4 regions of the Listeria immobilis genome follow, and region 1 is predicted to be linked to each of the others. Evidence: riboswitches for the same ligand, from Rfam matches in the RefSeq annotation. Region 1 holds a riboswitch; each other region holds the start of a gene.
What was found. A riboswitch is a leader RNA that binds a small molecule or an ion and turns the genes downstream of it on or off. The one in region 1 is predicted to bind S-adenosylmethionine.
Positions count from the first base shown of each region.

Region 1 (7,808 bases):
CTTCTATATTATAGGAGATGGTGTTGTCTCTATGAGTAAAAACACATGTAAAGAAGATAGCATTATTAGCTTCCTTGGAAAAAATGAATCGATTGGAACGCTTACAATGCTTGGTGGCGCAAAATCACCAGTTAACTATACAACTATTAGCGAAGTTAGTGTCTTTCAATTTGAAAGAAAATATGTTCTTAGTAAATTTCTAAGTTCGCCAGATGTTTTTTGGCAGATGAATACATTGATGCAAAATATGCTTCAGCCAATATTAGAACGAGAAGCATATGTTAACTTACCTTCTAGTGAAAAAGTATTAGCGGGATTAATTGCTTGTGGTGAACGTTTTGGCAGAATTGAGTCAGATGGTTCATGCCTTATCCCATATTATTTTACTCAAAAAATATTAGGTAATTATTTAAATTTAGCGCGTGCGTATGTCGCGACGAATTTGCGTAAGTTGGAGGAAGAAGGAATTCTTGCTTTATCGCCTAAGCCTTGGCGAATAAACGATTTTGAAACCCATAAGCAAAAATTAACTAATACATATAAGTCATATTTATAATTATCTTAAAAGCGTGTATTCTTAATGAATATACGTTTTTGTTTAGCTATCTTTGTACATAATTTCACAAATGATTTATTTTCGCTTTCTTTCAGATATTCTCCTTGTTATAATAAATATGCAATAAAAAAAAAAGAAAAGAGGACATCTAATGAAAAACTTAAAAAAAGGGATAGCACTAACTTTAGCATTTGGGCTAGCTTTATCTATTAGCACGCCTGCCTATGCGACAGATACGGAGGATGGGGAAAATACAGAGACTATCGTAACTCCTGATGTGGTAGAAAAAAATACAACGGAAGAAAAAGACAATTTAAAAGCTTCACCAAATGCAGTTATTGCAAAAACAGGGCTTGCATTTGAAATTGATTCTAATCCAGTTGCAAGTGATTTTGTAACGATTAATGACAATGGCAACAATCCAACATTTACCTTTAAAAATGGGCAACCTGAAACATCTAATGCTGGAGATTACTCCACAATTATTGTTGTAGATTTCGATGATGCTACATCAATTGAACTCACAGTTAACTATACTGTAAACGTTGCAACACCACTAGCAACTTTAAAAACGACCGCACCAACAATTGCCCAAGATTCTAAACCAACACCAATGCAGTTTGTAGATGCTGCGCCTGATGTAACTTTAAGCTTTAAATCCGGCGCTCCTTCCACTAAAAAAACAGGTTCATTTACGACGACTATTGTTGCGACAAAAGCCGGTATATCTGAAGAATTAATTGCCACTTTCGCTGTTACAGATCAAACTCCACCCTCAATTTTAAGTCAACTAATTCTACTAATAATACGAAAAGGTGATACGCTAGACTATGATGCCTTCGTAAAAATCTCTGATAACTCTGGAAAATTCACAGTAGCTTACAAACCAGGACATGAAGCGTCTAGTACTACACTGGGTTATCAAGAGGCAATTATCATCGCAACAGATTCAGCTGGAAATACACGAGAAGCCACCATCTCATATTTTGTTGCCAATAATGTGCCAACACTAAAAAAACCAGTTATTAATACAACAACTAGCAATGCTTCAACTATTTACGGAACTACATCACCTAATGTTATTGTAGATATGGATGATTCTGACGGAAATACACTTGCGAGTGCCTATTCTGATGAAGAAGGAAACTTTATCTTAACTTTAGAAAAACCACTAAAATCAGGAGATAAATATAGTCTAGTTGCCTATAATTACTCTTTTGACTACAGTGAAGAAGTCATTTATAGCTATAATGAATATAACAATCTACTTGCTATAGTACCTATGCCTGCCCCTCCAGACTCACCGAAGTCAGAAGTAAAGCCGAAGATTAAAATTTCAAACAAAAAAGAGACATTTAAAAAATTACCAAAAACTGGAGATACAAACTCTCTTCCGCTCGCATTTATTGGTCTTCTTTTAGTTAGCGGAACGGTTATTACATTACGTAAAAAACACGCATAAACAAAAATGCAACTATCTAAGTAATTTAGGTAGTTGCTTATCTTTGCATTAGAAATTAACTCATTAAAAAAACGAACCCAATTTAAACAACTGGGTTCGTTTTTTTATTATTTGGTTTTTCCAATAAAGAAGAATGTTGCAATAGCACTGATACCTTGAACGATGAAGAAGATACCAACGATAAGTACGATACCAATTGCCGAAACAACTGGATTGAAAAGTGCAATGAATCCAACAATGATACCAATGATACCAATTGTTAAAATCCAGCCCCAACCTTGTACATTGTTTTGTTTTGCGGTAAACGCACCAATCGTACGCATAATACCAGCAAATAGTACCCACATACCAAACAGTAATACAAGTGTTGCTGCACCTGCAAATTCATTAAATAATAGCAAGAAACCTAATAAAATAGATAAAATACCATCAGCTAGCACCCAACCTGATACTTTCTGCATTTTCTTATCTGAGAAATAAGAAACTGTGTGAAAAATACCAGAAATAAGTAGCAAGAAGCCAAACATTAATGTTGAGGTTAATAAAGAAATCCCCGGATGGAATAAAAACCAAATCCCTAGTGCAATCATTGCAATCCCTGCTAATAAAACAAGAATTCGTGTAAAAGTTTTCATATGTCTTTCAACTCCCAATTTTTTGTTCTAATTCGACCCCATTTTTGATGAAATTCAACTAGACTTATCTATAATAGCCTAAAAATAAAAAATTAAACACTTTTCTCGAACAAAATTTAACTTAAATTTATTGATAGACACAAAACTCACACATTATTGGCCGTAAATCAAATAAAATAAACAGATAGTTGACAATTTCATTCATCCAGCGTAATATAAAACTTAATTTAATCGTATTTTCTTATCATGAAAGGTGGAGGGACTGGCCCTTTGAAGCCTTAGCAACCGGAATATTATTTCACGGTGCTAATTCCAGCAGTATATTCTGAAAGATAAGTCGGAAATCCAAGTTTAGGAAACTCTATCCTCTCTGGCGGCTTATATACTGCTAGGGAGGTTTTTTGATTGGAATTACAAGTAAATACATATTAAAAGAGGAGTGGATTTTATGAGTAATGAGTATCAATTTGAAACAATTCAAGTACACGGAGGACATACACCAGACGGGGATACACATTCTAGAGCCGTTCCTATTTACCAAACAACTTCCTACACTTTTGATAGTCCAGAGCATGCAGCAGCTTTATTTGGTCTTCAAGAATCTGGAAATATTTATACGCGAATTATGAACCCCACTACCGCTGTGTTAGAAGAACGCTTAACTTTACTTGAGGGCGGTATTGGTGCAGTTGCAACAGCTTCTGGAATGGCTGCTATAACCTACTCCATTTTAAATATTGCTGGTTCTGGTGATCATATTGTCGCAGCAGCAACACTTTATGGTGGTACACATACACTGTTCTCTCATACTTTTAAAACATTTGGGATTGAAGTTACCTTTGTAGATCCAAATGAACCAGAAAATTTTGAAAAGGCCATTAAAGAAAATACGAAGGCTGTCTTTGTTGAGACAATTGGCAATCCAGATATTAATATTGTTGATATTGAAAAAGTGGCAAACATTGCGCACACTTCTAATATCCCCCTTATTGTTGATAATACTTTCGCAACCGCTTATTTAAATCGTCCGTTTGATTTTGGAGCTGATATTGTCGTTTATTCAGCTACTAAATTCATCGGTGGTCATGGGGTTGCAATTGGTGGAGCTGTAATTGATTCGGGCAAATTTGACTGGGCAAATGGTAAGTTCCCAAAATTAGTTGTTCCAGATGACAGTTATAACGGTTTATCCTACACAAATGATGTTGGAGCGGCTGCTTATATTACCAAACTACGTGTTTCACTTTTACGCGACACAGGTGCAGCACTATCACCTTTTAATGCATTCCTACTTATCCTTGGTTTAGAAACACTCTCCCTGCGATTAGAACAACATGTAAAAAATGCAAAATTAGTTGCAAACTTCTTAAATGACCATCCAAAAGTTGCGTGGGTTAACTACCCTAACCTAAAAGAAAATAAATATTTTGATTTAGCGCAAAAATACTTACCAAAAGGTCCTGGATCTATTTTCACTTTTGGCGTTAAAGGTGGTTATGAAGCTGGGAAAAAAGTGATTGAGTCGGTGGAACTATTCTCCCATTTAGCAAACGTTGGAGATGCAAAATCGCTTATTATTCATCCAGCCTCCACGACTCATCAACAGTTAAGCGAAGATCAACAACTTACTGCTGGGGTAAAACCGGAATCAATACGTCTATCTATTGGAATTGAGAATGCAGATGATATTATTCAAGATTTAACACATGCACTAGAGCAAATTTAAGGGGATGTGAAGAGAAGTGAGCCTACAACAAAAAGAACTATTTCAAAAAAGTCCTCTTCTACTTGAAAACGGAGAAACCTTAAGTCCTGTTTTAGTTGGCTATGAAACTTACGGAACATTAGCAGAATCTCGGGATAATTGTATTTTATTAGAACATGCTCTCACTGGAACAGCACATGCAGCCAAGCACTATGAAGATGATGCGCCTGGTTGGTGGGATGATTATATTGGACCTGGAAAAACTATTGATACTAATAAATATTTCTTGGTTTGTACGAATGTGTTTGGGGGATGTAGTGGTACAACTGGACCATCTTCCATTAATCCAAAAACTGGCGACCCTTTCCGACTGCAATTTCCTGGTTTTTCAATTAAAGATATTATTAAAGTTCAACGTGAGCTTTTAGAGCAATTAGGTGTTGAAAGGATTGTTTCGGTTATTGGTGGATCTATGGGAGGGATGCAAGCTACAGAATGGGCCATTGATTATGCGGATATTACTGATAGTATTATTAATATCGCATCCCCTCTTGCTGCTGGGCCTGACGCAATTGGCTATAATTTAATCATGCGGATGGCAATTTTAAATGATCCTGATTTTAATGGAGGAAATTATATCGGTCAACCTGAAGGCGGTCTTGCTACAGCTAGAATGGTAGGCATGATGACTTATCGAACGAGCGAATTATTTTCAAAGCGTTTCGAACGATTCACAGTTGCCGAAAGTTCACCAGCTGCCTTTTCCAAAGAACATTTTCAAATTGAATCTTATTTGCAATATCAAGGTGATACTTTTGTAGAACGGTTTGATGCAAATAGTTACTTATATTTAACGAAAGCGATTGATTTATTCGATGTTACTGCTCCTGATAAGGATGACCTCCCAGCGTTTTCAAAAATAAAAATTCCGTATTTGCTAATTGGCATTACAACGGATCAACTTTTTCGAATCCATGATTTACGCCGTGGATATGAGCTATTAAAACAATGGAGCGTTCCAGTTACTTATCATGAAGTTGCTTCTGAATATGGTCATGACGCATTTTTAGTGGAAAAAGAATTACCTAAGTTCGAACCATTAATTCGGTCATTTTTAGCAAATTTACCAGTAAAAACACCTAAAAAAGCTAGCTCAGAAGTTTGAGCTAGCTTTTTTTATTAATCTTTATAAATTGATTTTGTACGGTTAAGCCAAGCATATCCTAAACCGATTACAAGGCCTCCTCCTACAAAGTTCCCTAACAGCGCAAGTACGAGGTTGACTGAAACATTTCCTACTGTCATTGCAGCAAGTGTTCCGCCAGAAGCAAAAAACGCTAAAGAGAAAGAAGAGAAGTTGGCAATAACGTGCTCAAATCCTAAGAATGCAAAGATGAAAATAATGAAAATCATCGCAATTACTTTTCCAGCATCATCTTTCATTCGCAGTGTACAAAGCACGGCGGTATTTACAACTATATTTGCGAAAATACCTTCGACAAAAATCTCGAGTGGCGCTTTTTCAAGCTTACCAGTTACTGCGGTAAACAAAAAGTGGTCTGCTGGTAAATTTTGGAATGCGGACGTTAGGGATACTAAATACCCTGCCAAAATCCCACCAAGTAAATTACAAATAATACATAAGAACAAAATTTGCAATGCTTTACCAGGCTTGATTATTTTTTGATATACACCTGTTGTCATATACATCATATTAGACGTTCCAAGTTCCGCATTCATATAGATAATCATTACGAGTGACCAACTAAACATAAATGCATAAACAATTTTTCCAAGACCTGGTGCAAAATGATCCACTTTATCACCAATCATTACAGCAACAGCGGTCCCTAGTGTTAAGAATAAACATGCTAGCATAGCGCGCACAATATAACGAAGAATACTATTATTTACTAAATCAATTTTTTTGCGCGTACTATAGTCAATTTTCTGCATTAATGGACTGCTTTCTACATCCAAATTACTTCAACTCCAAATAAAGAATTATTCTTGTGAAAATCACAACTTGTTCATTGTAGCACGTTTTTTATTTTATGAAAATAGCTTTCATAAAATAAAGCGTTACCATCAAAAGAAAAATGATTTCTGGACATATTTAAGTAATTATCTTGTTTATAGTTCCCGAATTTTACTAGATTAAAACAAAAAGAGAATAGATTGCTCTATCCTCTTTCCTATTGCTTATTTACTAAACCAATGTTTTTTAGCAGAATCTTTTGCTTGTCCTTCTGTTGCTTGAGCTTCTTTGATTTCTTGGGCTACAATAGCTTCGTCCATGCGTTGAACTCGACCGTGTAACTCATTAATAGCAACATCATTTACATTTCCTAGTTCTTGTTCTGTTGCAATTAAGATAACGCCTGTTGATCCTTCTGGAATAGTTTTTAATGTTCTTTCAAATATGGTTAAGGCATTTTTCACTTCGCCAGCATCTCTTGTTGTACCTACAATTGCACCTATCATCCAGCCGATTAATATACCAAATGGACCACCTAGAATACCGATTAACATCCCAATAAGGCTGTCTTTCATGTTTTTGTCGGCACCGGTAAAGTCAAGAAAATCTTGTGCTTCAAGTTTATTCCCAGGTTCATGTTTTACGACTGCCATCTGGTAGCCAATAATTTTACGTTCCTGGTGCAATCTTTTCATTTCAGAAAAAGCTTGATAAGAAATGCTTTCCTCATCGAAATTCATAATTAACACGGTCTTTTCTTTTTTCATTTGTTGTACCCCTCTCGCATCATAAGTATTGTATTGGTATGTTTATAATACCTATTGTTATTCTACTCGCTTTCTATAGTAAATAGCAATTAATTGCACTAGCTTGCTTAATAAACCGTTCTACATATTCATTAAAGTCCTTTTTTGCCAATAATTGGAAAGAATTTCGCGGTTTTGATATTTTTTTCAAGTAATAGAAAAATAACGCTTCTCTATTTTCCATATCGTGAGGTGCTTTTAAATAGTCATGGTAAATAAATTAAGCGCACTAGCTATTTAGATGTAACATCAGCTAACAATATAATACCCCCAAAAGTTAGATTTCCCGTCTACTCTTGGGGGTCATTTCAAAGAAGGTTTCTTTTATTTTTTAACTAGCGAAAGATTGTACCATTGAAAAGCTGGATAATAACATTAGCTTATTGTAACTTTTACGGAGCATCTGTTAAAGTCCATTCAATCGTTGTTTCATAAGCTTCATCAGCATAAGCTTCAGAGGTGTCCGCTTCTACCAGAATACCTTGATTTTCTTCCCAATCAACTGGAACAATTAATTCTTCTGCGCCATTTGATGTAAAAACGGTAACTGGTTCATTCGAAAGTGTCGTTTTCTCCCCATTTCCATCAACAAAAATAAGTCCGTTTGGTAAAGTATGGTCGCTATTCGTTGTTGAAGTTAATGGCGAATTAATTGCTGCTGTAACC
Region 1 is NZ_JAASUA010000002.1:260,728-268,535, reverse strand. It holds gene HCJ45_RS04165 (Crp/Fnr family transcriptional regulator) at 1-556, shown strand, start outside; gene HCJ45_RS04160 (LPXTG cell wall anchor domain-containing protein) at 708-2,018, shown strand; gene HCJ45_RS04155 (HdeD family acid-resistance protein) at 2,126-2,653, opposite strand; SAM riboswitch class I at 2,892-2,992, shown strand; gene HCJ45_RS04150 (O-acetylhomoserine aminocarboxypropyltransferase/cysteine synthase family protein) at 3,102-4,379, shown strand; gene metX (homoserine O-acetyltransferase MetX) at 4,396-5,523, shown strand; gene HCJ45_RS04140 (formate/nitrite transporter family protein) at 5,538-6,338, opposite strand; gene HCJ45_RS04135 (DUF4564 domain-containing protein) at 6,561-7,103, opposite strand; gene HCJ45_RS04130 (hypothetical protein) at 7,535-7,808, opposite strand, start outside.

Region 2 (7,808 bases), on a different contig from region 1:
TGCAGCATCTGCAGAAACTTATGATATAGAGAAAAATTTAGATAAGCCATTTAAAATTAGTCTTCATCTTCAAGATCAAAAAAATTCTGAAGGTGCTTGGGGAAGTTATATTACTCCGGTCAATGTCACTTTAACTAATCTTGAAGGCGTAAATTCCAATGTGACTTATGGGGAAAGCAATGCAACAGGAACGCTTTATCAATATGCTGATGTGGTTATCTCAGGAACACCTACAAAAGCAGGGGTAGGGTCAATCAATTTAGAATATCAAGATGGTGCAGGAAATAAGGCATCCTTCCAATACTCAGTTAATATAAAATCAGCTGTAACAGTACGCTATTTAGATGAATTTGGCAATCTGCTGGCTGACGATGTATCATTAACAGGAAATTTGGGCGAAAGTTATGTAACTGATTCTAAAGAGTTGGATGGTTGGGTCATAAAAAGTCCACCAGATAATGCGACAGGGAACTACAGTGAGCAAAGACAAACAGTTAACTACGTCTATGAAAGAGCTGCTGGCGCAAATATAGTAGTCAAATACACAGATACAGAAGGAAATGAAATCGCAACTGCAGATATTATTAGTGGTAAACTAGATGATACATTTGAAACAACTCCAAAAGAAATAGACGGCTTTGAGTTAAATGAAGCCCCCACTAATGCAACTGGTATTTTTACAGATCAAGAACAACAAGTAACGTATGTCTATGAAAAAGTAGAATCAGAGGATAGTACAACCCTTCCTGAAACAACTTCTACAGATTCCACAACAGAAACTTCTACCAATACATTTGCCAAAGCAGAAACAACACCTTCAACCGAAGCAACAGAAAATCCAACAAAAACTGCAACAGCAAATCCAACAGAACCTTCTCTAAAAGCATCAACAGAGGTAGCGAATAATAGTGAAATCCCAGCCAAAGAGAAGACTGCAGAAACGGCATTGGATTCTGCAAAACAACCAAATGATAGCTCAACAGTGGAACCAGTCAAAAGCGGAAATTCTGTAATAAACAAAGAAAATAACCTTCCTAAAACAGGGGACTCCGATGGTTTAGCAACAGTCCTATTTGGAGGATTCCTCGTGTTACTAACAGCTGGATTATTCTTATTCAGTAAAAAACCTTCTAAACGATAAAAATAAAAAACAGGCGCAAATGGTAATAATGAAACTACCAAATGCACCTGTTTTTTATTCGCGTTTTAACATTTTGGTATTGGCTAAAAAGAGTGCTGCAACAAGTATTAAGATGGCTCCTGAGAGAATTAAAGTAGACGTTGCACTAGAATGATCAACAATGATAAAGCGAATGATTGCTGTAATACCAATATAAATGAAATACCTTAGCGGGAAGTGGAAATGCGATTCAAAATACTTAACAATTAACGCAATAAATTCAAAGTAAAGGAAAAATGTTAAAATATCTTGCGTCATATAATAATAGGAAACTTCCGTATCTAAAAAGAAAATATTATTAAATATGGTAAAAGCTTCTCTAATTAAAAAGGCGGTTAAGGTAAAACCAACCATAATTAATGCTAAATTCAAAGTCAATCGAAGTAAAATCGGAACAATGGAAGAAATTTTTTCTAACCACTTCATGTTTTTCCTCCTCTTTAAAAACGAATAGTTGTTTTAGTTAGTTTACACTATCTGAAGCTCTTTGCCTATTTTAAAGGTAGGTTTGCCTACTTGCTTTTTTATAGATAAGAAAACTAGCAACCATAATTAGAATTACCCCATAATTGTAGGAGCTTCATGACCAATCGAGTTGTAAATTTGACCGCGAATAGTAGGTAAAGCAGAATGGGTGTAATATAGTTGATGCCGATAACTGCAAATTTCTGCAATCATCCCCAAAACAGCCATTTGCTTATCTATTAGCTTCAACAATAGTTTTGGCATGATGAAAACCAGGTCAACTTAAATGTATTTTCCGGAGGCTTATAGGATGGATGAAAGCGCTATTTGTTAAGAGTATGTAAATTCTTTTCCTTATCAATATTATTTCCATGTAAAGTTTTGTTATACTTAACACATAAACTATTTGGAAGGGACTGAAGGGATTGGAGATATACCGCAAAAGCGCGGCAGAAACATTTGTTCAACTAGATGCGACCGAAAAAGGTCTAACAACAGCGGAGGTAACAAAACGGCAAGAAAAGTATGGCTTTAATGAATTGAAAAATAAAAAGAAAGACCCGTTATGGAAACTTTTTTTAGAAACATTTAAAGATCCAATGGTTATAGTGTTGGTTATTGCGGCACTTGTTCAATTAGTACTTGGAGAAGTGGTTGAATCCTTAATTATCTTTTTAGTGTTAATTGTAAACTCAGTGATTAGTGTTGTTCAAACAAGAAAAGCTGAGAGTTCGCTTGATGCTTTAAGAGAAATGTCTGCCCCAGTGGCTAAAGTTATTCGTGATGGTAGTAAACAAAGCATTCATGCCCGCGAATTAGTACCTGGTGATGTAGTTATCTTAGATGCAGGTGATTTTGTCCCAGCAGATGGTCGTTTATTTGAAAGTGGTTCTTTGAAGATTGACGAAGGAATGCTGACAGGTGAATCAGAAGCGGTCGAAAAGTATATAGATACGATTTCGGATGAAGTAGGACTTGGGGACCGTGTCAATATGGTGTTCAGCGGTTCGCTAGTCGTATACGGTCGTGGTATGTTTGTTGTAACCGGGACTGCTAGCGAAACGGAAATTGGTAAGATTGCTGGACTTCTTGAAACTGCTGAAGCAAAACAAACACCATTACAACGAAAATTAGAAACATTTAGTAAAAAATTGGGACTTGGAATTTTAGCGCTCTGTATTTTAATTTTTGCTGTAGAAGCAGGACGTGTATTTTTAGGAAATGATTCTGCGGATATGGCGACGGCGATTCTAAATGCCTTTATGTTTGCTGTAGCAGTGGCTGTAGCGGCGATTCCAGAAGCACTTTCTTCCATCGTAACGATTGTTCTTGCAGTTGGAACGAATAAAATGGCCAAACAACATGCGATTATTAGAAAACTCCCTGCTGTGGAAACATTAGGATCCACAAGCGTTATTTGTACAGATAAGACTGGGACATTAACCCAAAATAAAATGACAGTGGTTGACTACTACTTACCAGATGGTACAAAAGAAAATTTCCCAGATAGTCCAGAAAATTGGTCAGAAGGGGAGCGCCGTTTAATCCATATTGCGGTACTTTGTAATGACTCCAATATTAATGGAGAAGGTAAAGAACTTGGTGATCCAACCGAAGTAGCGCTCATTGCTTTTAGTAATAAAAATAATCAAGATTACAATGAAATTCGCGAAAAATTCATCCGTGAAGGTGAAATTCCGTTTGATTCAGATCGTAAGTTAATGTCAACGCTGCATACCTTCAATGAAAATAAAGCAATGCTAACAAAAGGTGGACCGGATGTAATGTTCGCTCGCTGTAGTTATGTTTTCCTTGACGGAGAAGAAAAGCCAATGACAACAGAAATTTTGGCGAAACTACAAGAAATAAACGAAGAATTTTCTAATCAAGCGCTTCGTGTTCTAGCATATGGTTACAAACGAATGCCGGCCGATACTACGGAATTAAACCTATCGGATGAACAAGATATTGTCTTGGTTGGTTTAACTGCAATGATTGACCCACCACGTGAAGCTGTGTATGCCTCTATTGAAGAGTCGAAAAAAGCGGGTATCCGTACAGTTATGATTACCGGAGACCATAAAACAACGGCACAAGCAATTGGCCGCGACATTGGTTTAATGGATGCTGATGATATTGCATTGACAGGTCAAGAACTAGATGCAATGCCAGAAGAAGAACTCGACAATAAATTAGAGCATATTGCTGTATATGCTCGAGTTTCTCCAGAAAATAAAATCCGTATTGTTAAAGCTTGGCAGAAAAAAGGTAAAATCACCGCAATGACTGGAGACGGTGTTAATGATGCCCCTGCTTTAAAACAAGCAGACATTGGTGTTGCAATGGGTAGCGGGACGGATGTTGCTAAAGACTCCGCCGCAATGATATTAACTGATGATAACTTTGTTTCCATTGTGGATGCAGTAGGTGTTGGTCGTACTGTTTTTGATAATATTAAGAAATCGATTGCCTATCTATTTGCAGGTAATTTAGGTGCAATCATTGCGATTTTATTCGCGCTTGTACTTGACTGGATTAATCCATTTACAGCATTACAACTACTATTTATTAATTTAGTCAATGATTCCCTGCCAGCAATCGCCTTAGGTATGGAAAAAGCAGAACCTGACGTGATGAAACGCAAGCCAAGAGATATTAACGAAGGGATTTTTGCCGGTGGAACGATGCGCGCAGTGATTAGCCGCGGAGTATTAATCGGTATCGCCGTAATCATCTCACAATATATCGGTATGCAAATTTCACCAGAGATGAGTGTTGCAATGGCATTTACTACACTTATCCTAGCTCGTACATTACAAACTTTTGCTGCCCGCTCAAATGTTCAAACTGCATTTGGCGCAGGATTCTTTAGCAATAAATATGTAATTGGCGCGGTATTACTTTGTTTCGCATTATACGGAATCACTGTTTTACCAGGAGCGCGTGAAATCTTCTCCATCCCAGCAACATTTGGCTTACATGAATGGTCAATTGCTGCAGGACTAGCACTCGGAGCAGTAATTATGATGGAAATTATCAAAGTCATTCAAAATAAATTTTTTAAAGAAGCATAATAAAAGCAGAAATCCCTAGTTGTTCTAATGGGATTTCTGCTTTTTCGTGTGAAGCTTATTGTAATGCGTGGCAATCAATAGTGTTTATTTAAGTCCGTTCTTTCCAAATAAAAGATTAAACATTTGATTAGGTTGTGGTATCTTTATTGATTTAAAAATATTTTAATACACCAACCAAATAACTGCTCCAACTGTCCAAACCATCGCAAGCGGTACTAAAATTCGGAACTTTGTTTTTTGTGTCTTATGATGAAAAAGTTGCATCGATATCCAACTGCCAAATGCGCCGCCGAGAAACGCAGTAAGAAGAAGGGCGGATTCTGGAATACGGTATGCGTGTTTTATTGCTTTTCGTTTATCAATAGCGAACATTAGAAATGAAATAACTGTTATCGCAATCAAATAAATCGTTAAAACCATTAGTAATTCCCCCTTTAAATTGCTAAAACAAACTTTATTGATTAGAATAAAAGCATACCACAAAAGAAAGCAGGGATAAAATGGCAAAAGAAATTATTCAAACAAATAATGCGCCAAAAGCACTTGGACCGTATTCGCAAGCTGTAAAAGTGAATGGTTTTATTTTCACATCGGGTCAACTTGGTATTAACCCAGCAACTGGAGAATTAGCAGAAGGGGCGACAGAACAAGCCGAGCAAGCTTTTAAAAATCTAGCATCTGTGTTAGAAGAAGCTGGTTCTAGTTTGGAAAAAATCGTCAAAGCAACTGTTTTTTTCAAAGATTTAAATCAATTTACAGCAGTTAATGAAGTATACGCAACATTCTTTTCCAGTGATTTCCCAGCTAGAAGTGCATTTCAAGTAGCAAAATTACCACTTGATGCCGAAATTGAAATCGAAGTTATTGCAGAAGCATAAATATTCAGAAAAAAGTTGACAATCAATCTATACAAACGATATAATAAAAAACAATTACATAGCAACTTATCAAGAAAGGTGGAGGGTTCTGGCCCAGTGAAGCCTTGGCAACCGGATTTCTCACGGTGCCAAATCCAGCAGGTAACACTGACAGATAAGGCATGCGAATCAGGTAAAGCTACTTTCCCTCAAAAGCTGTCTTTTAAGGGGAAGTTTTTTTGTACATAAAAATAATAAAGAATTGAGGCGAAGAAAATGAAGCAAGTAGCACCATTTTATGCAGATCACGTTGGGAGTATTTTACGAACAAAGGCGATTAAAGAAGCGAGAAAGAAATTTGAAGTGGGTGAAATTTCAGCCGAAGAACTTCGTACAGTTGAAAACACAGAAATAAAATATATTGCGGAGAAGCAGAAAGAAGTTGGCTTAAAAGCAATTACAGATGGCGAATTCCGCCGAGCGTGGTGGCATTTTGACTTCTTAGAGAATTTAGATGGTGTAGAAGGGTACGATGCGGAAGGTGGTATTCAGTTTAGCCAGGTGCAAACTAAATCGCATTCAGTAAAAATTACAGGTCCAATCGACTTTACAACCCATCCTTTTATAGCTGATTTTCAGTTTTTAAAAGAGCAAGTTGGCGAAAACCATGTAGCTAAGCAAACGATTCCAAGTCCAGCGATGCTCCATTACCGCGGAGATATTGAATATCAGCCATATTTAGACGATACTACAAAATTTGCTAGCGATTTAGCAGTAGCATATCAAAAAGCGATACAAGCCTTTTATGATGCAGGTTGCAGGTATTTACAACTAGACGATACTTCATGGAGTTATTTATGCTCTGATGAACAGCGAGAAGTGGTTCGGAAGCGAGGTTTTGACCCAGATACATTACAGGAAACATATAAAACCTTAATAAATGAAGCTGTGAAATATAAGCCAGCTGATATGGTCATTACGATGCATATTTGCCGTGGGAATTTCCGTTCAACTTGGATTGCTTCGGGCGGCTATGGACCTGTAGCTGAAACTTTATTTAGCCAGTTACATATAGACGGTTTCTTTTTAGAGTATGATAATGAACGTTCTGGGGATTTTGCTCCTTTACAATATGTTAACCGACCGGATCTTAAAATTGTTCTCGGTTTAGTTACCTCTAAAACAGGTGAGTTAGAGGAAGCGGCAACAATTAAGGCGCGTATTGAAGAAGCTAGTAAAATAGTTCCGCTCACCCAATTACGACTTAGCCCACAGTGCGGGTTTGCTTCCACCGAAGAAGGCAATATTTTAACAGAAGAAGAGCAATGGAATAAATTACGTTATATAGTTAAATTAGCAAACGAGGTATGGGGAGATTAAATAAGCAAAAGAACTAGTTGGAAGTTTTCAGCTAGTTCTTTTTTATCTTTACAAATGGTATGGATAGCGCTAGAATAAGTGTTCTAGAGGAGGTAATTCCTTTGAATACGCAATTACAACAAAAACTAACTTTATTACCTGATTCACCAGGTTGTTATATATATAAAGATGAAAAGCAAGAAATTCTCTATATCGGCAAATCTAAATGTCTAAAAAACCGCGTAAAGTCTTATTTTACTGGTAAGCAAATTGGTAAAACAGCTCGACTTGTCCGGCAAATTAGCGATTTAGAGCTTATTATTACAACGACAGAAAAAGAAGCATTGCTACTAGAGATGATTTTAATTCAAAAATACCAGCCGCCCTTTAATGTTATGTTAAAGGAAGGTCCGAGCTACCCATATATTAAAATTACAAATGAAAAAAATCCGCATATTGAAGTAGTGGTAGAAACAAAAGCAGATGGTGCACACTATTTTGGTCCTTATCCAGGCCGTTATTCTGTAAGGCAAACGGTGGCATTATTAGAAAAACTTTTCCCATTATGTAGATGTGAAGGAAAACCTGGCCGTCCTTGTTTATATTATCATTTAGGATTATGCCTAGGCCCATGCCAAGCAGAAATTGAACCGGCTGTATATCAAGCTCAAATTCAAAAAATTTCGCGATTTTTAGAAGGTGATGTTAAAGATATCAAAGCAAAATTAACAGAAGATATGCAAATCGCGACAGAAAAATTACAATTTGAACGAGCGGCAGAACTACGAGATACTATTCACGCTATTAATGAAACAATTGAAAAGCAGCATATTATTTTTCCAGGTTTAAAAAATCGTGATATTATCGGTTGCT
Region 2 is NZ_JAASUA010000012.1:83,794-91,601, forward strand. It holds gene HCJ45_RS13115 (MucBP domain-containing protein) at 1-1,141, shown strand, start outside; gene psiE (phosphate-starvation-inducible protein PsiE) at 1,196-1,606, opposite strand; gene HCJ45_RS13125 (hypothetical protein) at 1,739-1,909, opposite strand; gene HCJ45_RS13130 (calcium-transporting ATPase) at 2,071-4,719, shown strand; gene HCJ45_RS13135 (DUF1294 domain-containing protein) at 4,882-5,139, opposite strand; gene HCJ45_RS13140 (RidA family protein) at 5,220-5,597, shown strand; SAM riboswitch class I at 5,661-5,758, shown strand; gene HCJ45_RS13145 (5-methyltetrahydropteroyltriglutamate--homocysteine S-methyltransferase) at 5,853-6,956, shown strand; gene uvrC (excinuclease ABC subunit UvrC) at 7,016-7,808, shown strand, end outside.
Region 2: another riboswitch for S-adenosylmethionine. It lies ahead of HCJ45_RS13145 (5-methyltetrahydropteroyltriglutamate--homocysteine S-methyltransferase); the one in region 1 lies ahead of HCJ45_RS04150 (O-acetylhomoserine aminocarboxypropyltransferase/cysteine synthase family protein).

Region 3 (7,808 bases), on a different contig from region 1:
AACATCAAACCGCAGTACTGCAACGAACCGATATTACAGGTGTGCAAAAACATGCTTTTGGCTCACCTTATAGTTATAAGTTTATTGAAGTGAAAAAATAGTAGAGCAAATTAAATCTACCAAAAAACAAATAAGGCTTCTATCCAAAAATCGGAATAGAGACCTTATTTGTTTTCATCTATACTAGTATAATTTGCAGTTTATAAGATAAGCTTTTCGGCCCTACATTATGATATATTGTTCCCTACTTAGTATTGAACAAATTACCATCCGACGTTTTTAAATATATTGCATACATAATTAACGATACAACACTTGCCAATACTGCGATAATAAATGCCGGTTCTACTAATTCAGTAATGTAAGTACTTAGTATACTAAATGCAAATGTGCTAAATCCAAACAGTGGTCTAACTGCCAAATTTAATAAACCAAACACTAATACTAACAGCCCAATAAATGGCACGATTTTATTAGTCCCTTTTTGAAATCTCGGAATAAAAATAGTAATAATAAAACCTAGATATCCTATAATAATAATTGGTTGCATCCATATTAATTTATAAGCAGGCTCATAAACTAATTCAAACGATTCTGCATCCACACCGCTTGACATCCATGGAAAGAACAAACAAATTACTGCTATTCCAAAAAAAATAATACTTAATAATCTATACAATAATCACACCTCCCTAATTGGAGAATAGCACAGAACAATCTAAGTAAAAAGCCCCATTTACCCTTATTAACTACTAAAACACCATTAATTTAGCGTAATTGCTGCACAATATATATTGCATGGTTTCAGAAAAAATCGCACAATTAGAGCTGTTTTTCACAATTTTTGCACATTAAATTAAAAGTCACGAAATGTTCATAAACTAGACTAGTCTTATATAATTTTTCAATCTTCTATTAGCAAAAACGCCAAACTAATTAACGTTTTGTAATGTAGGGTGATGAATAAAGTTGAATATTCATACATCATAAAAGATTAAAATTTAGATAAAGATGTATAAAAATAGAATTATTCTTAGTAATTATAACTTGAATCGTTACGTTCCTCATAAAAAAGATTTGGTTATTTCCCGCAAAAGAAAAAACCAAATCCGTATTTTAATATCTACGCGATAACCCTTTTCTAAGTACATCACCCAGCACATTAAACGAAAGTATCGTCATTAATATTAATAAACCTGGGAAAAGTGCCAAATAACTGGCTTCTCCAACATAACCTTGCGCATTGTTCAGCATGCTTCCCCATGAAGCGTTTGGTTGTTGCACGCCAAGCCCTAGAAAACTTAGCGCCGACTCGGTTAAAATTGCTGTCGCTACATTTAGAGATGCCGCTACAACTATTGATGGCATGGCATTTGGAATAATATGCTTAAACATAATATGGAAAAATCCGCCACCCGCTGACTTCGAATACAAAATGAACTCTCGCTCTTTTAGAGTTAGTGTTTCCGCTCGAACAATCCGCGCTACTTCCATCCAAGACAACAAACCTATAATAATAATAATATTGGAAATCCCTGGTTTTAAGTACGCATTTAAAATCATTAATAAGAAAAATGATGGAATCGACATAAAAATATCTAAGAAACGCATCACCATGTTATCAACAAACCCGCCAAAATAACCACTTATTGTTCCAGCAAATGTCCCAACAACAATTGCAATCATCATCGCAAACACACCAACTAAAAGAGAAACACGACCGCCATATAAAACACGTGTTAAGTAATCTCTCCCATGATCATCCGTTCCAAACCAGTGCGATGCGTTTGGTGGCATTAGTTTATCTTGAATCGAAAGTGCATTAGGGTCATAAGGCGACAGGAATGCAAAAACACAAGCAACGGTAATAAAAATCAATACTCCTGTTGCAAAAATAGCGCGGCGGTCGGATAACATATAACGCCAAAAAGTTCGTTCTCTCGTAGCATGAACCACTTCCGCATCTCGCTCAAATTCCTGCATTGTTTTTTTCGAAAAGTCTAATCGCATCATGCATTCCTCACCCCATTTCCCTAATCCGCGGATCAACAATCATATAAGCTAAATCAGCTAGTAAATTTCCAATAATTAATAAAAGTGCTGAAAAAAGTGTAATTGCCATAATAACCGGATAATCTAATTGGAAAATCGCATTAATGCCAAGCGATCCCATTCCCGGCCACGAAAAGATGCTCTCGGTAATAAACGCTCCTGTAATTACTTGAGGTAGCGACATTCCAAGCAAAGTTATAACTGGAAGCAAGGAATTTTTTAAGACATGATGTCCCATTACTTGTACTTTAGAAAGCCCTTTTGCATAACCAAATAATACATACTCTTCTTTTAATTGGTTAATCGTATTGGACCGAACGTAGCGGTAATAGGCCGCACATCCTTGGAAAGTCAGCGTAATGACTGGTAAAATCGCATGTTCCGCCATATCCCAAAATGAATCCACCCCAATCGTTCGCATTCCTAGACTCGGAAGCCACCCTAATTGAATTGAAAACACATCAATTAAAATCATCCCAAACCAAAAAATCGGAATCGAAATCCCAATATATGAAATTCCATTTAGTACTTTATCAATCCAAGTGTTTTCATAATTCGCCGCCACTAATCCAAGCGGAATGGACAATATTAGCGTCAAAATAAGGGAAGTCCCTACTAAACCAAGTGTCGCTGGAATTCGCTCTAAAATTTGTTGTAAAACTGGTTGGCTATTAATAATTGAATAACCTAAATTCCCTTGCAACAAATTCCCTAGCCAAATAAAGTACTGCATATAAATCGGCTGATCAAGCCCTAAACTTTGTCGAATTCGCTCTACATCATCGGGATTCATATCAGGCGTAACAAATGAATTTACCGGATCACCGGGTGCTAATTTTATAAGTGCAAAGGAAATAATTGAGATAATAAATAGCATCGGAATAATTTGCAGTACGCGTTTTGTGATTGTTTTTAGCATAATTTATCTCCTATCTAAAACACAAAAAATGACAAGTAAAAATCTGAACCCACCAAAAATAACTTGGCAGGTCAGATTTTTTATGAATATTTTTTAGCTATTATTCCGTTAAATATAATTTAGATAGATCACGGAACATTGTTACTGGTTGCGGTGTTGCAGCTTTTTGTCCACCATAACGGCTATCAAGTGCGAGTACTGCATTGTCATATGAAATTGGGTAAATTACCGCATCGTCCGCAATTGTATTTTGAATGTCTTCATACACTGCTTGACGGTCTTTATCATCCGCTGTAACGGCGCCTTTTGCCCAAAGTTCATCCAAAGCTTTATTGTGATAATTGGCATAGTTATAAGGAGCATCACTTAGGAATAAAGATTTATATGCATCTGGATCATTCCCCATAATATAACCATTTAAGGCGATTGAGTAATCCGCATTTTTACGGTCAAGTGTAATATTACTTAGTGCATTTGGATCAGTTGGTTTTAAATCAAGTGTTACGCCAATTTCTTTATACTGTTGTTGCAGGTAAAGCGCAATGCTCTCTTGAGATTTACTGTTATTTAAATAATATACGGTTAATTTTTGACTAGTATCAAAACCACTTTCTTTTACTAGTTCTTTTGCTTTAGCTATATCTTGCTCATATGTTTCTACTTTATCAGTAAAATATTTTGTGTTTTCTGTTAGGAAGGAAGACGCTGGTTTGGCATATTCATCCGAACCATACGCTGCTTCAATGATTTCCTCGCGATTAAGCGCATAAGATAACGCTTGGCGAAGTTCTTTTGATTTCAGAGCAGGTTGATTTTCATTGAAAACTGCATAACTCAAACGGTTTTCAGGATAAGTGATAATGTTTACCGCACTAGCCTTTTCTACTTTATTTCGCTCAGAAGGTTGTATTGATTTTAAGTTGATTTCTCCATTTTGAAGTGCTAAGTTTGCTGAATTTTGATCTTTGGTAATTCGATAAGTGACTTTATCTAGTTTTGGTTTGCCATCAAAGTAATCGTTGAATCTCTCTAAGGAAACGTATTCGCCTGCTTTATACTCAACAAATTTATATGGTCCGGAACCAATTGGCTTTTTATTTTTATCACTTTTTTCGATATTTTCTACCCCTTCAAAAACATGTTTTGGAATAGGGAAGAAAGTTTTAATTGTATTTTCAAAGGCTGGAGCAACAGTTGGTAAAGTAAATTTAACTGTTGTATCGTCAACAGCTTCTACTTTTACAGGTTTATCGTCAAAAACAAAATTCCCACGATTAGGGCTGTTTTGTTTTGTATCTAAAACGGAATCTACTGTAAATACTACATCATCTGCAGTTAGCGGTTTTCCATCGTGCCATGTTAAACCATCTTTCAATTTTACAGTATAAGTTAGGTTGTCATCTGAAATATCTAAGCTTTCCGCAAGCGCTGGTTTTCCATCAGCCTCCCAAAAAAGTGGTGCGTAAACAGCTTGTTGAATAGTTAATGTTACTCGGTCAGAGGCATAGTTTGGATTGATAACTTCTGGGTCTCCTGCCACTCCGATAATAATCGATCCGCCATCTGTTGCTTTGCCAGAACCGTTTGCTTTATCTGAGCTAGTACCAGAACCTCCGCAAGCAGTCAGCACCAAAGCAAAAACTGAGATAACTGCCACTAATAAAAATTTCTTCATCTAACAAAAACTCCCCTCTTTAGCGCTAATAAAATAACGCTTCTTCTGTTTTTTGGTCAGAATCGAAGCGCCTAATTGTAAGCGACTACTTATCTGCCAGAATGTTACTTCTGATCGGAATTAGCATAGAACTTGCGCTCCGCTGCTGGGTTTCACTGGGCCGAATCCCTCCACCACTCTTGATAAGAAATTGTATCACTATTATTCCTATACGTTTACTGTGAATTAAAGATACACTGAAATGAAGGAGATGTCAAGAAGAGAAATCCAATATTTTTAAAATATTCCATAAAAAAAGAGACTAGGCTCAAAACCTAGTCTACTTATTATTACTTATCAGCTTGTACCGCTTGATACTCCGGCTTTTTCGAAAACTCAGATTTAGCAAATGGACAAAGCGGAATAATTTTCTTACCTTCTATTTTTGCTTTTTCTACAGCACGTTTCACCAGTTCTTGGGCGATCCCTTGACCACGAGCTGCATCGTCCACACCCGTATGATCAATAATAAACATATCTTCCCCTGTTGGTACAAATGTTACCTCACCAACCTCAACACCTGCATCATTTACCGCATAAATTCTATTTTCGCCGTCTTTATATTCCATTTTACCCCTCCTATTTCTCTATATATTGAAGTGCCCCGCTTGGACAAGTGTTAATAACACGTTTTACTTCTTCTTTTGATACGTTATCTGGCATTATCCATGGTTTTCTATCTAAATCAAATAATTCTTTGTTTCCCCTTACGCAATTTCCTGAATGCTCACAAACATTTGTATTAAAATAAACATCTATTTCTTCCCCGTGATACTTACGATAACCACGTTCTAAAAGTTTTTCCTCACTCATCTGCTTACCTCCTTCGCATAAAATAATCTTCTTTTAGTATATTCCTCCTAACCTACAAAAGAAAACGTTTATACTTGACCTTAAAAAATCACTATCAATCATTGACTTTCAAGCGAGTTCTTGAAATAATAAAGATATTTTATAAATGTAAATTAAATAGAAGAAGGAGTGGAGATAATGGCATTTTATTTTGAAGAACCGTCCCGCACATTTAGTGAGTTTTTGCTCGTTCCTGGCTACTCATCAGCAGAATGTGTACCTACTAATGTTAGTTTAAAAACACCTATCGTAAAGTTTAAAAAGGGTGAGGAATCAGCAATTACAATGAATATTCCGCTTGTTTCCGCAATTATGCAAGCTGTTTCTGATGATAATATGGGGATTGCCTTAGCTACAGAAGGCGGAGTATCCTTTATTTTCGGCTCACAATCTATTGAAAGTGAAGCGGCAATGGTTTCACGTGTAAAAAATCATAAAGCCGGCTTCGTTATTAGTGATTCCAACATTAGCCCAGATAAAACTCTTCAAGATATTCTGGATTTAAAAGAAAAAACAGGTCATTCTACCGTTGCAGTGACAGAAGATGGTACTGCGAATGGTAAATTACTTGGGATCGTAACCAGCCGCGACTATCGTATAACACGAATGAGTCCTGACGAAAAAGTAGCAGATTTCATGACTCCTTTTAATAAGTTAGTTACAGCAAATAAATCCACCACTTTGAAAGAAGCAAATAACATTATTTGGGACAACAAATTAAATGCCTTACCTCTTGTTGATGATAATGAGCACTTAGTTCATATGGTGTTCCGTAAAGATTATGACTCCAACAAAGAAAATAAATTAGAACTACTTGATTCCTCCAAACGTTACGTTGTTGGCGCTGGTATCAATACACGTGATTATGAAGAACGTGTTCCCGCACTAGTGGAAGCTGGCGCAGATATTCTTTGTATAGACTCTTCTGAAGGCTACTCCGAATGGCAAAAACGCACATTGGATTATGTGCGCGGCAAATATGGTGATTCTGTCAAAATTGGTGCTGGAAACGTGGTGGACCGTGATGGGTTCCGCTATCTAGCTGATGCTGGCGCAGACTTTGTTAAAGTTGGAGTTGGCGGAGGATCTATTTGTATTACACGCGAACAAAAAGGAATCGGTCGTGGACAAGCAACTGCACTAATTGATGTTGCCAAAGCACGTGATGAATATTTTGAAGAAACTGGTGTGTATATTCCAATTTGTTCTGATGGCGGCATTGTTTACGACTATCATATGACACTGGCTTTAGCAATGGGTGCAGACTTTATTATGCTTGGTCGTTATTTCTCTCGTTTTGATGAAAGTCCTACAAATAAAGTGAATTTAAATGGTACTTACATGAAAGAATATTGGGGTGAAGGAGCTAACCGAGCACGTAACTGGCAACGTTATGACCTAGGCGGCGATAAAAAACTTTCCTTTGAAGAAGGGGTAGATTCCTATGTCCCTTATGCTGGTTCACTAAAAGATAATGTAGCAATTAGTTTAAGCAAAGTTCGTTCTACAATGTGTAATTGCGGAGCGTTAAATATCCCTGAACTTCAACAAAAAGCTAAAATAACACTCGTTTCCTCCACTTCTATCGTAGAAGGCGGCGCACATGATGTTGTTGTTAAAGACGCTTCCAATAATTTAATTAAGTAAATATAAAATGGTTGGTGTGAATTTGGTACGTTACCAGACTCACATCAGCCTTTTTTATTTAATATGAAAATATCGCAATAAATTATCCTAACATTTACAAAAAGCCAACATTTTCTATTGCTAAGGCAAATTCACTTTGCTACTATAATAGATAGGCACCAATGAGTTAGCGCTTACAAATTGCCACTGGCGAAAAAAAGGGAGAGTGTGAAAGTGAACAAATTTTTCAAGAAAACTACACATGTTTTACTCGCAGCAGGGCTCACAATTGGACTAACTGCACCATTCACCGGGACAACAGCACAAGCGGCGGCAGACACCGTTCCAATCCAGATTTTAGGAATAAATGATTTTCACGGAGCGCTTGAAACAGCCTCCAAAGATGCATCTGGCTCACCAATTGGCGGAGCAGACTATCTAGCAACAAACTTAGATAATGCCACTAGCTCATTTTTACAGGCAAATCCTGATGCTACTGCTGATAATGCCATTCGCGTTCAAGCGGGTGATATGGTTGGCGCTAGTCCAGCAGTTTCTGGATTACTTCAAGACGAGCCAACAATGAAAGTCCTTCAAAAAATGAATTTCGAAGTCGGTACACTTGGGAACCACGAGTTTGATGAA
Region 3 is NZ_JAASUA010000003.1:307,317-315,124, reverse strand. It holds gene HCJ45_RS06320 (peptide ABC transporter substrate-binding protein) at 1-101, shown strand, start outside; gene HCJ45_RS06315 (hypothetical protein) at 245-679, opposite strand; gene HCJ45_RS06310 (ABC transporter permease) at 1,117-2,010, opposite strand; gene HCJ45_RS06305 (ABC transporter permease) at 2,021-2,971, opposite strand; gene HCJ45_RS06300 (ABC transporter substrate-binding protein) at 3,072-4,646, opposite strand; SAM riboswitch class I at 4,733-4,835, opposite strand; gene HCJ45_RS06295 (GNAT family N-acetyltransferase) at 4,976-5,254, opposite strand; gene HCJ45_RS06290 ((4Fe-4S)-binding protein) at 5,265-5,498, opposite strand; gene HCJ45_RS06285 (IMP dehydrogenase) at 5,676-7,184, shown strand; gene HCJ45_RS06280 (5'-nucleotidase C-terminal domain-containing protein) at 7,392-7,808, shown strand, end outside.
Region 3: another riboswitch for S-adenosylmethionine. It lies ahead of HCJ45_RS06300 (ABC transporter substrate-binding protein); the one in region 1 lies ahead of HCJ45_RS04150 (O-acetylhomoserine aminocarboxypropyltransferase/cysteine synthase family protein).

Region 4 (7,808 bases), on a different contig from region 1:
TTGGAGTAGATTCCCATTGGTTCGATATGGATTGCACCAACATCAGCAAATTTATATCCTTTTTCCTTTTCTTCTAGTTCAAGGTAAGGTTTATGTTGGAAATAGTTGGCATCCAAGTCGCCTTCTTCAAGTGCTTTATTCGGCATAACATAATCTGTATACTTTACAATCTTCAAATTAATTCCTTTTTCTTTCAAAATTGGTTTTGCTTGCTCCAAAATTTGAGCATGAGGCGTGTTTGAAGCACCTACTACCAATTCCTTATCGTCTGTTTTACTGGATGATGCTTTATCAGATGAGCTACCACAAGCTGTAAGTACTAAAATTAAACTTAATGTAAAAATAAATCCAAGAACCTTTTTCATGAAAATCTCTCCTTTTTTGCGGGGATTCCGCGTTTTTTATATAAATTGCTTCATATACTTAGGTTAGCGTTTGTCGGTTCGTTTGGTTAAAAAGTCGCCGATAAACTGAAAAATAAAGACTATAATCAAAATAATAATGGTTGCTAAAACTGTTACATCTGGTTGCCCGCGTTGGAATCCTTCCAGATATGCGGTATTTCCAAGTCCACCGGCACCAATGACACCTGCCATCGCTGTGAAACCTACTAAAGAAATGGCTGTAACTGTAATACCAGAAATTATCGCTGGTAAAGCTTCCGGGATAAGCACTTTTCCAATTATGGTGAACATATTAGCACCCATTGATTTTGCCGCTTCAATAACTCCTTTGTCTACTTCACGAAAAGCAATTTCCACCATCCGACCATAAAAAGGAGCAGCCGAGATAATTAACGCTGGTAAAGCGGCTTTCGGTCCAATAACTGTACCAACTAGCGATTTTGTCATTGGGAGAAGCAGGACAATTAAAATAATAAACGGAATGGAACGGAAAACGTTGACTAGTATTGCTGTAATCCAGTAAAGAATACGGGCACCAGTATGTTTTTTATTATTTGTTAAAAATAGTAACAATCCTAACACAATTCCTAATAAAAATACTGCAAATAGTGAAGTAAGTGTCATATATAATGTTTCTTGTGTTGCTACCCACATCATTTGAAAATCAACATTTGGGAATAATTCTTGTAATTTCGTCATCGCTCTAACACTTCCGTTTCTACATTAAGTTGACGTAGCTGTGTTAGACTCGCATTAATCGCTTCTTTCGCACCTAGTATCTGTACATAAAGCGTTCCATAAGCGCCGTTTTGTGTTTGTGTTAAATTACCATGGAGGACATTTAGCATAACATCATTATCTTTCGCAACTTGAGAAATCACAGGTTGGGTTGCATTTTCGCTCATAAATAACAGTTTAACTATTTCACCTTCTGCATAGTTTTCAAGTAGCAGATGAATTAATTCTTCCGTTTCATCTGAATCAGTTACTTGACGAACAAAGCGTTGGGTTACTTTTTCTTTTGGATGACGGAAAACATCTAATACTTCTCCAAGTTCAACAACTTTTCCGTTTTCCATCACGGCTACACGATTACATATTTTTCGAATAACATGCATTTCGTGGGTGATAACAATGATTGTAAGGTTGAGGCGTTTGTTAATATCTAATAAAAGTTCTAAAACTTCATCTGTTGTTTGTGGATCTAGTGCGGAGGTTGCTTCATCACATAATAGCACTTTGGGATTATTAGCAAGCGCTCTAGCAATTCCTACCCGTTGCTTTTGCCCACCACTTAGTTCAGCTGGATAAGCATTTTCTTTTCCTTCTAGTCCAACTAACCGAATTAATTCATTAACGCGAAATCGTCTTTTTTCACCGCGTACGCCAGCAATTTCTAACGGAAAGGCAATGTTTTCAGCAACAGTACGTGACCATAATAAATTAAAATGTTGAAAAATCATTCCAATTTGTTGCCGAGCTTTTCGAAGTTTTCCACCACGGATCTGACTAATTAGTAAGTTATCCACCTCTACTGAACCTTCAGTTGGTAGCTCTAATCCGTTGAACATTCTTATCAACGTACTTTTTCCAGCGCCTGAATAGCCTACTACACCAAATATTTCTCCTTGTTCAATTTCTAAATCGACATTATCGACTGCTCGGACTTTATTATTTCTTGATGTATATTCTTTTACAACGTGCTGTAATGTTATCATCTCTATCACCTTTTCTACATTTCTGGTATACAAAAAGCCTTTCTGCTGATGAGCAGAAAGGCAGCATTTTTTCAAATGGACTAACTTCCTTCTCATCTTTCAGAACAATTAACTGTTCTGCATGATTTAGCACCTTAAACACAAAATGAACTATTGTTTAGGTTGCTGGGTTTCACAGGGCATTTCCCTCCACCACTCTGGATAAGATTTCTACATATAATTATATCACTTCATTTATGACTATCGTGACATTTCTTGTTTTTTCATATTACCTTTTCCACTCTACTTTGTCAATAAATTTTTACTAATAGCTTATTAATTGTAATTTAATTCACTAATTATAACGGTATTTCTTTGATCATCTATACTAGTTAATTGTGAGGCAATTTTTACTTGTGCTCTATTTTGAGAATTAATTTTACCCTTATTTATTTGGGCTAAATAAACAAAAATCACAACGACTGTAATACAAGCAACAACAATTAAGACAAAATGCTTTTTCATTTGTTCACCCTCCGTAATTTATATTCTACTGAATGAATATAAACCATGAGGAAAGAAAAATTTAAGAATTATTAAAGATTAACTGAGTGGTAATTTAACGATAAAACTAGTTTTCCGATGTTTGCTCTCAGCAGTAACAAGTCCACCATGTTTTTCAACAATTGATTTGGCGATAGCAAGCCCCAAGCCAGTTCCAGTCGTTGTTCTATTTTTATCAGCTTTATAAAATCGCTCAAATAAATATGGTAAATCGATTTCTGAAATTTCTTGTCCGTAATTCGTTACTTTTACAACAGCCATATTTCCTTCTTGTTTTGCGCTTACGTCGATTTGCTTATTTCCTTCTCCGTACCGAAGCGCATTCGAAAACAGATTTTCAAATAAACGCATGATTTGATTGCCATCACCGCTAATAATTAACTTTTTGGCATCAAAATGCTCTACGATTTTCATATTTCGTTCCGTTGCTTGTCCATCATATTCGGCAACTAGCTGACTTAATAATTCAATAACGTCTAATTCATCTTTTTTTAATTGATACTCAACGCTATCAAGTCTTGTATAAGAAAACAAGTCATCAATCAGCTTATGCAGATGTCGTGCCTTACCGTAAACCAGCTCCGTGTAATAACGCAATTCCACTTCATCACGATAACGATCTTCATGAATATAACTTAAGTACCCCAAAATTGAAGTCAGTGGTGTCCTAAGATCATGCGAAACATTCGTAATTAAATCATTTCTAGCTTGTTGCGCCTGCTCTTCTTGTTTCATTAATTTATTTTGTCGTTCTCGCATGTTTTCGATATTTCGCTCTAATTCTTGAATTTCAGGAACAAAACTCTCTGTATCCACTGGTTTTCCATCGTTTAGCGCAAAATTTATTGTTCGCAATTGCTTTTTCAAAAGTTTTTGCCGCATGTAGCGATAGAAAAAGGAGAAAAATAAGCAAGTAATCAAGAAAATAATAAAATAATTGATTAATAATACCCAAATGGAATCCATCACACGAACATATTTATTAGGACCAAATAAACTGACAATCGCTCGAGTAACTTCTTTTAAAAATAAAGAATCATCTCTAATGGAGATAGCCCATAAATATATAGTTCGTACCGTAACCATGCCTAAAACCCATGAAATAACAGCGAAAAAAGTTGCTTGCCAAATATTCATCACATGGCTAATTTTAGTAAACAACATTTCAAGTTTATATTTCAACTTTGTATCCTACTCCCCATATAGTCTTAATCACATTTTCCCCGCCCATAGCATCTCGTAATTTATCACGCAAATTGCTAATATGGACCATAACCGTTTTACTTGCTCCAAGCGCTTTTTCTTGCCAAATTTTTTCGAAAATATATTCGGAACTAAATACTCGCCCTGGTTCACTTGCAAGCAAAAATAAAATATCAAATTCCGAAGTTGTTAAATGTAGTTCTTTTCCACTAACTGTCACCACATGAAGCGCACGATCAACAATGATTGGTCCAATGATAACTTTATCCTGACTAATCGGCTCTACTTGACTCATTTGTTGCATTCGCCTCAAAATTGCTTTGACACGGACAGAAAGCTCTAATGGATTAAACGGCTTCACCATGTAATCATCTGCACCAGTTAAAAGCCCCATTATCTTATCATTATCTTCCGCCTTCGCACTAAGCATCAAAATGGGCGTCAAAATACCTTCACTTCGCATTAAACGGCATACTTCTAAGCCATCCATTTCCGGCATCATAATATCTAATATAACTAAAGTAGGTTGCTTATCTTGCACAAGACGCCAAACCTCTGCTCCATCATATGCTTGGTAAATCGTATATCCTTCATTTTGCAAATATAATTTCACTAAATCCACAATTTCTTTATCATCATCCGCAATTAAAATAGAAGTTGTCATACTTAATTTTCCTTTCCATTCTTTGTTTCCCCCTATTGTAGCACTTTTGAAACAAATCGAATAGAAAGAGCTTATTTTAATTTTCTGTAAGGACTCGCTCTTCTTCTGGCTCTAAGTGAATGAGAACTTCCGCTTTCGCATAAAAATCCATTATTTCTGCTTCAATCTCGTCACATAGCGAATGAGCGCTTTCGATTGTCATGGAAGAAGACACCACTAAATGAAAATCAATGTACTCTTCCGCTCCAGCACGTCTTGAGCGAAAATCATGAAACTCAATAAATTTATTTTTATGTGTCAAAATAATTTGCTTAATTGCCGCTTCTTCTTCCGTTGATAAACGTTTATCCATTAGCGGTGGGAAAGATTCTTTCAGTAATTTAAAAGCTTCAAACATAATATAAAAAGCGGTTAAAATAGCAATAACAGAATCAATCCACAGCCAACCGGTTATGTATACTAAAAATAAACTAAGCGCAATACCTAGTGAGGTAAAAACATCTGTATATAAATGGAGCGCATTCGATTTCATTGCTACAGAATTCGCTTCATCAGCAGCTTTTTTGATAATTCGTGATACGACAATATTAACGAGCGCGCCAAAAAGCATTACCATTATGCCAAGCGCTGGAAAACGTATTTCATGTGGGTTTACAAGTTTATTTACGGATTCAATAATAATCCAAATACCCGCAACAAAAATAAGTAACGTTTCGATTGTTCCAGCAATATTTTCAGCTTTTCCATGCCCATATGGATGATCTTCATCAGCAGGTTGATTGGAAATCCGAATAGAAAAGAAAGTAATGACCGACGCAAATAAATCCATCGATGAGTGAATCCCTTCCGAAATCACTGCGACAGACCCTGTAAAAAAGCCTACAATAAGTTTAAGTACAACTATAATAAAATTACTACAAACGGATAAAATAGTAAGATTAGAATGATTCATCCAAACAGCCTCCGATATGTTATGTTTCACTAAAAATCTCTCTTTATAAAACACAAATTTAACAACTCGAATTATCTTACCACGTTCAGTCAAATTGTGTCTATAGCAATGTTTTTAGCTAAATACATTTCTATATCTGAAGCGAAACTTTTTTGCATTAAGGCAAATTATTAAACAGAAAAAACTCCTGTATTACTCATCATACAGGAATTCAAAAACAGCTGTTACATCATGCAATTGATAACTTACATCTTTAGGTATTCCAGCTTTAAACTTCACTAGAGCAGGAACAGATGTAATCTCTAAATTCTGAGCAATTTCCGGCACATAGTTTAAATCTACTTTGGCAATCGTTGTATCGATACTATCGGCGGTTTGAGTCATGTCCACCAAACGACTAGCCATCTGGCAACTTCCGCACATAGGTGTAAAAAAGAATATGACAAAATCCGCCTTATTTTTTTGCGCTAATTGTAATGTTTCTTTTTCCCAAATTTCCAGAGAAAACACCCCCTATAAAAAAAGGCCAGTTCGGTTATCCCAAGCCGGCCCTCGTATAAATCAATCTAATGTTTTTTGGTAATCTTCACTTGATAAAAGCGCATCTATATCTGCCGCTTCTACTTCTGCTAATTTTAAAATCCAACCAGTATCATACGGGTTACTATTGATTAATTCTGGTTCATCTTCTAAAGTTTCATTCACAGCGACCACTTTTCCGCTAACCGGCGCATAGAAATCTGATACAGTCTTAACGGATTCAATGCTACCAATTGAATCACCTTTTGCGACAGTATCCCCAACTTCTGGTAATTCAACAAAAACAATATCCCCTAATTGATCTTGTGCAAAATCAGTAATCCCGATAAGGTAACTACCATCTTCCGCTTTCACCCATTCATGCTCTTCTGTATACAATAAATCTTTTGGTAAACTCATTTTCCAAACTCCTCCTTCTATTACGATTATCTATTGTGACTATTTCCAAGTTGCTTCAAATTCAGGTTCGTTAAATCCAAGTGTTACTACTTTACCATTTGTTGTTAACGGACGCTTAATTAGCATTCCATCTGAGGCAAGTATTTCATAAGCTTCTTTAAGTGACATCGTATCAATTTTATCTTTTAATCCTAATTCACGATATTTAATTCCACTTGTATTAAAGAAACGACGGATTGGAAGCCCGCTAACTTCATGCCATGCTTGTAATTCTTCTGCACTTGGTGTTTCTGTTTTAATATCCGTCTCGGTAAATTCAATTTGCTCATTCTCAAGCCATGCCTTTGCTTTTTTGCAAGTACTACATTTTGGATACCAATAAAAATTAATCATTTTGCCTCTCCCTTCGATTGCATTCTACTACTATCATAGTGCATTTTTTATGAAAGTACAAACAGCAACACTTAGAAAAAAATAGTCCTTTTGAAAGCGGATACATTTCGAGTTTTAAAAAATACAAAAGCCTGATTCGACTTTTGTATTTAAGTTTTAGGAGACATGATTTTCTTCTTTTACTTCAAACATCGACTTTTTATAATTAAACCTTATTCCTAGCACTAGTCCGACCGCCATCATGTTTCCAAGCAGCGCACTACCACCATAACTAATAAATGGTAATGGAATCCCTGTTATTGGTAGTAAGCCAATGTTCATTCCAACGTTTTCAAGCACATGGAACATTAACATCATAACTACACCTGTGCAAATATAAGAATAAAAAGGAATACCAATATCTAATGCCACACGAATGATTTGATAAATTAATAAGAAATAAATTGCAAGCAGAATACTCGCTCCAATAAAGCCATAATCGCCGGCTACAATCGTAAAGATAAAGTCATTGTGGTTTTCTGGAATGGCAATGGCATCATATCCTGGCCCATTTCCAGAAATTTGTCCAGAACCAATTGCGGTCAGCGCACGAAGCACCTGATATCCGCCACCTTGAGGATCATTCTCCGGATTAATCCAAGTAGTAATCCGTTCAAATTGATAAGGTTTAAATCCAAGACTTGTTAACCAATTTTGATGATAAATAACCATCCAAATCAGCGCTGTCCCAATCGCAGCAATGGATCCAAACAGCGGAACAATAATTTTCCAACTAATCCCAGAAATAAGTATCATTCCAGACATAATAGCAATAAACACCAAGGCAGTACCCAAGTCTGGTTGCAACATAATTAAAATCAATGGAAAGAGCGTAAATAGACCAATCTTGACTAACAACCATGTATCATAGCTAAGGCGATGAATTTTATATGCTCGATTATGATCCCAAATCACTTTTGCTAAGACGATAATTAAAATAACTTTTACAACCT
Region 4 is NZ_JAASUA010000013.1:13,745-21,552, reverse strand. It holds gene HCJ45_RS13285 (MetQ/NlpA family ABC transporter substrate-binding protein) at 1-365, opposite strand, end outside; gene HCJ45_RS13280 (methionine ABC transporter permease) at 429-1,103, opposite strand; gene HCJ45_RS13275 (methionine ABC transporter ATP-binding protein) at 1,100-2,122, opposite strand; SAM riboswitch class I at 2,212-2,330, opposite strand; gene HCJ45_RS13270 (hypothetical protein) at 2,438-2,626, opposite strand; gene HCJ45_RS13265 (sensor histidine kinase) at 2,705-3,847, opposite strand; gene cesR (response regulator CesR) at 3,837-4,532, opposite strand; gene HCJ45_RS13255 (cation diffusion facilitator family transporter) at 4,609-5,484, opposite strand; gene HCJ45_RS13250 (thioredoxin family protein) at 5,677-5,985, opposite strand; gene gcvH (glycine cleavage system protein GcvH) at 6,046-6,423, opposite strand; gene HCJ45_RS13240 (arsenate reductase family protein) at 6,463-6,816, opposite strand; gene rodA (rod shape-determining protein RodA) at 6,973-7,808, opposite strand, start outside.
Region 4: another riboswitch for S-adenosylmethionine. It lies ahead of HCJ45_RS13275 (methionine ABC transporter ATP-binding protein); the one in region 1 lies ahead of HCJ45_RS04150 (O-acetylhomoserine aminocarboxypropyltransferase/cysteine synthase family protein).